Regions from separate parts of the Vibrio chagasii genome, predicted to be linked through region 1. Evidence: riboswitches for the same ligand, from Rfam matches in the RefSeq annotation. Region 1 holds a riboswitch; the other holds the start of a gene.
The links. Region 1 has a riboswitch for cyclic di-GMP ahead of gbpA (N-acetylglucosamine-binding protein GbpA). Riboswitches for the same ligand answer to the same signal wherever they lie in the genome.
Positions count from the first base shown of each region.

Region 2: it holds a riboswitch for cyclic di-GMP, as region 1 does, so the genes downstream of both, OCV52_RS10145 (TfoX/Sxy family DNA transformation protein) here and gbpA (N-acetylglucosamine-binding protein GbpA) in region 1, are expected to answer to the same signal.

Region 1 covers NZ_AP025466.1:572,606-575,080, forward strand. Annotated here, with positions in the region: gene OCV52_RS18510 (DUF3313 domain-containing protein) at 1-557, opposite strand, end outside; gene OCV52_RS18515 (transcriptional regulator) at 654-1,007, opposite strand; cyclic di-GMP riboswitch class I at 1,330-1,419, shown strand; gene gbpA (N-acetylglucosamine-binding protein GbpA) at 1,492-2,475, shown strand, end outside.
Region 2 covers NZ_AP025465.1:2,221,667-2,224,141, reverse strand. Annotated here, with positions in the region: gene OCV52_RS10150 (TVP38/TMEM64 family protein) at 1-204, opposite strand, end outside; gene OCV52_RS10145 (TfoX/Sxy family DNA transformation protein) at 336-926, opposite strand; cyclic di-GMP riboswitch class I at 1,054-1,139, opposite strand; gene purR (HTH-type transcriptional repressor PurR) at 1,310-2,314, opposite strand.

The DNA of each region.
Region 1 (2,475 bases):
TCACGATCGATCGATGCGAACAGTGGTGTGCCATCTTGAGCGTCACTCACCAGCAGCTCGACACTCGCACTACCAACATTGGTGTGCTCTCCTGTCGCAACTTTTGAGATGGTCGACATGGCAAGACCAAAAGGTAAGACACTACTGGTAACGGCTAAGATAGGATTTGGCGTTTCAACGTTACTCAATGCGATACTCAGGCGTAACGTTTTGCCCGTCGGCTCACCAACGATCACTTTGTGAGGTGATATTTTCTCTTCTAATCGGTTCACCATGTGGTCGGTAAGTTCCTGAATTTCTTCTTGATCTAACGAACCTTCTTCGGCAAGCACAAAGATTTGGTCAATGACGACAGAATCATAGTCATCCAACTTACTCTTCAAGCGGTCGGCGTCACGCAGCCCTAATCTTGCCCAAACGAGGTCAACTCCCCCGTCAGGGCCAGGCTGAAAATCTTCATAAGTGGTGAATTTGGTAGCAGTCTTGATTGGGCCGCCTGCACAACCAAACAAAAAGATGCTGGTTGCGACAAGCAAAAATAGTTTTAGAGGATTCATAGCGCACTTAGGTTGGAAGAAAAACACCCAAGTATGCTATACCATATGTAAAAAGTTTGTAGAAAAAGGGGCTATAACTCAGAGCTAACTCTAAAATTAGTTGTGTTGAACAGTGTGAGCATACTCTACGATAACTTGATTTCCTTCGATGTAAGCATTTTGGATCTCTCCATCAACACTCATTCTACTTTTCAGATAGACCACTTTAGGACCAGAGTCATTTCCTTCTTTAAGTGACGGGAATACGTTTCTCGGTTCCAAGTGAAGTAGACGACAGAAATGGCTCACAAATGACATAGTCAGCGGCGACTCCCCTCGCAACATATTTGAGAAATCAAGCTGACTCATTCCAAGCTTCTTTGAAAACTCCATCTGCGTGATTCGCATTCGCGATTTTTGTGACATCCACGTTTGGTACAACGCTTCTCTATCTTGTTCAGTGAATTCCATACTGACTCCTTTATATAATTCATACCAATTAATTGTCCGGTTTTTCATACATAACGTGTCAGGGTTTGGTTAGTGGAAACCAAAGGTTTGGTTTTGATATGCGCTCAATCGTTATCAGCAACTAAAGTTAAGCACCCAAACCATTCATAAAAACAATTAGAGCAAATGCTTTCTTAATTTATTTCAATCACTTATAGGTAAATAAAGAATACATTTAGCAAGTTAATTTGTGACAAGAATTAAAAGTTCGAGATTAGCATTCCACATTTCAATCTATTCATTCGCATTTATAAAACGCGTTGACTACATTTCGCTTGCTTAAACGCACTTCTGGCAAACTATTTGAAAGAATAGGACGCAAAGCCACCGCTCTGTCGACAATTATTCTGTCTATGATAGCGGAGCTGCCACTTAATAGGATTTAAGTGCAAATGCGTGCCGGAGTGTTCTCTTTTTTGTCGGCCAAATACAGTAAGGACAAATAATGAAACAACTCCCAAAAAAATCACTCATCGCTCTGTCGCTACTAAGCGTTAGTGGTGCAAGCTTCGGTCACGGTTATGTCTCGGCATACAATAATGGCGTAGCTGAAAGCCGTGTAGCGCTGTGTAAGTTCCCTGCGAGTGATACACAAGAGAAGAACACCAACTGTGGTGGTATCCAATACGAACCGCAAAGTGTGGAAGGCCCTGAAGGCTTCCCAGAGGTTGGCCCTGCTGATGGAAAAATCGCTAGTGCGCAATCTTCTTTAGCGGCTGCGCTAGACGAGCAAACGGCAGACCGTTGGGTTAAACGCCCTATCCAATCTGGCTCTCAGTACTTTGAGTGGACATTTACAGCAAACCACGTGACTCACGATTGGAAATACTACATTACAAAACCAGACTGGAATCCAAACCAGCCTTTGGCTCGCAGTTCTTTTGATCTAACACCATTCTGTGTAGTCGAAGGCAATATGGAACAGCCACCAATGCAAGTAAGCCACTTGTGTAATGTCCCTGAGCGTGAAGGCTACCAAGTGATTCTTGCTGTTTGGGATGTGGGTGATACTGCAATGGCTTTCTACAACGTTATTGATGTGAAATTTGATGGCGATGGCCCGATCATTCCTGATTGGGACCAAGGCGGTCAAATCAACCCAACTCGCGACCTAAACATCGGTGATGCCGTTTACACTCGTGTCTTTGACCAATCTGGTGAGAACGCTTCATACAGCACAGAGCTAGTCATTGAGAACAACGAACAAGGTAAAGCGAATAACTGGTCTTATGCATTGGCATCAAAGATCAACCAAGAGCAGACGCAAATCAAAGCGGGTCAATTGAACGACCAAGGTGATTTCGCTCCTGTATACGGCTCAAATCCAGTTTACTTAAAAGCAGGTTCAGGCTTTAAGAGCGTAGAGATCGGCTACAAGATTGATACTCCAGAGCCAGAGCATGAAGTTGAAGTAACAGGTTTAGAATCA
Region 2 (2,475 bases), on a different replicon from region 1:
TGCTCCCGGGATGGAGAAGGCGGTGATCAATACATATGCGATAAAGTACGTCGCCGCGGCGGCAATAAAGTTACTTTCAATGTAGTCGTTTAGCACCGCTTGCTGTGCTTTGGCGTTTTCGAGCGTGAGGTATTGGCCAAAATTAATGCCTAATAAAAAGATCGTTACGACCAATACAATACCTAATATCATTTTCTTACTCATTGATACTTCCTCAAATTTTCAATGCAGACCATTAGTATAGATAGACAGGCAAAGCATAGATTAACTTTCACTAGATATAAAAAAAGCCGCAGAAATGCGGCTTAGTTGTATAAAAAGGTGTACTGAAAATGTTAATTGACGCGACTGATAAGCTCTTCACGACGTTGCTGCGGGATAACCGACCAATGGGTGCCATTGATCGCCCCCTCTAGTGCCCAAAGCAGTTCAATACTGACGGAGGACGCATGAGATTCCTTGATGGCATTAAATGCGTTTACAGAGCCAGATTCATATAAACGTTCTACGGAATCAATTCCAGCTTTCTTCAACATGCGCTCGGTGGTGAGTCGAAGATTCGGGAGGTCTTTGAGTCGAGTTGGCTTAGCAGCGGACTGTTCAGCTTTCTCTTCTTTTGCAAAACCCAGAGACGTAGTTGCAAGCTGTAAGATTTTCTCTTGGTCTTGCCACAGGCCTTCTGGTAAAGCGAAGTATTTAGTTACGACAGGGAAACCACGTTTTTTGTAGACGTACGGTTGAAACCCTTGTTGCTCGAACTGTTTTGTTGTGCCTTTGTCTGCTCGTATGTGCAACTGGTCATTAACAACCAGAGCAAACATAGTGTCATCAGCAAAAAGACCGAATCCACCAAACATTGAGCGTGACTTTATTTTTCCTAGGGGCTCAAATAACTTCATTGAGTCCTTTAGTATCGGTTTATCCATGTTATTTATCTCGGTGTATTTGAACTACGCCACCAAATAAGCAGGTCCGAGAGATTAGCAAAATGTTGCAATTACATTGTCAATAAGCCGTAAATTACTAAATTATTAGTAGTTACTGCATTTTGCCATCGGTAACCCCGCTACCATACCAACGAGTGGTTTAGGCCGGAAGCTTTGCGTCTCACCTTTTCAAGTGATTTGCCCTGTGCGTGACTGATTGAATAGAATAAAGTTTTTGTTGAATGAGGCTCACACTTGTTATTTCAAAGTGTGATGTTGCTTCAATTAATGATCTTTATCATATGAAACTAGGTTTATTTTAGTTGCTGATAAAAAAAACGCACCCAAAGGTGCGCTTGATGAAAATAAACTCAATTTATCAGTTAATTTAACGTTTTAACTGTACTACGTTCAACAATTTCTGGGTGCATTTCGAAGACGCGTTTTTCATGGTCTTTGTCTTTAATACGCTCAAGCAGAATTTCGAAGGCGTTCTTACCGACACGGCGCTTCGGTTGGTGAACGGTAGTCAATGGTGGAGAGAAGTACTCAGCCAGTTCGATGTTATCGTAGCCAATGATAGAGATATCTTCAGGGATACAGATGCCTTTCTGCTGTAGGCGGCTCATCAAGCCTAGTGCCATGGTATCGTTGAAACAGAATACAGCTGTCGGGCGATCTTCCATCTCAACAATTTTGTCAGCGGCTAGAACGGCAGTATCACACTCAAAGTTACCTTCGATGATCATGTCGTCATTTGCAGTAATGTTAGCTTCTTCCAAAGCGCGCTTGTAACCAGCGATACGCTCCACACACGCCGCTTTGTCTAAGTGGCCACTTAAACAAGCAATCTTTGAGTGACCGCGGTCGATTAGGTATTTAGTCGCTAGGTAGCCACCTTCTTCAGAGTTATCGATGATCTTATCTGCTTGAGAACTCTCCGGGCCCCAGTCCATGACTACTTTAGGGATGTCAGCGTGACGGTCTAACATCTCTCTCAGTTCTTCAGTTAGGTCTGAACACATAACCAAGATGCCATCTACACGTTTCTCTGCAAGCATTCGAATGTAGTCACGTTGCTTCTCATAGATACCACCCGTGTTACACAGGATCAAAGTGTAACCTTGACGGTAGCAGTAGCTCTCAACACCATCGATAACTTCTGAGAAGAATAGGTTGGTTGATTGAGTCACTAGCATGCCGATGGTTCGTGTTGAATTACACTTCAAACTACGAGCAACAGCACTTGGTGCATAGTTTAATTCGTCTACCGCTTTATTTACTTTTTCTTGAGTCGCTTCTGCAACAAAGCGTGTTTTGTTGATTACGTGAGAAACGGTTGTGGTTGATACGCCTGCTAAGCGAGCGACATCTTTTATAGTGGCCATGGTTTTATCCTATTAGAAGCTACTTTCCCCAAAGTACGGAGTGAAGTAGCCGTTAAGCTACCTAACTAAGAGCTTAAATTTGTAGGGCTCTTTGGGTACTAAAGTGTTAAAAAACAAAAAACCGCTAGTGAGCGGCTTGTTTTAACACCGAAATGCTCTGA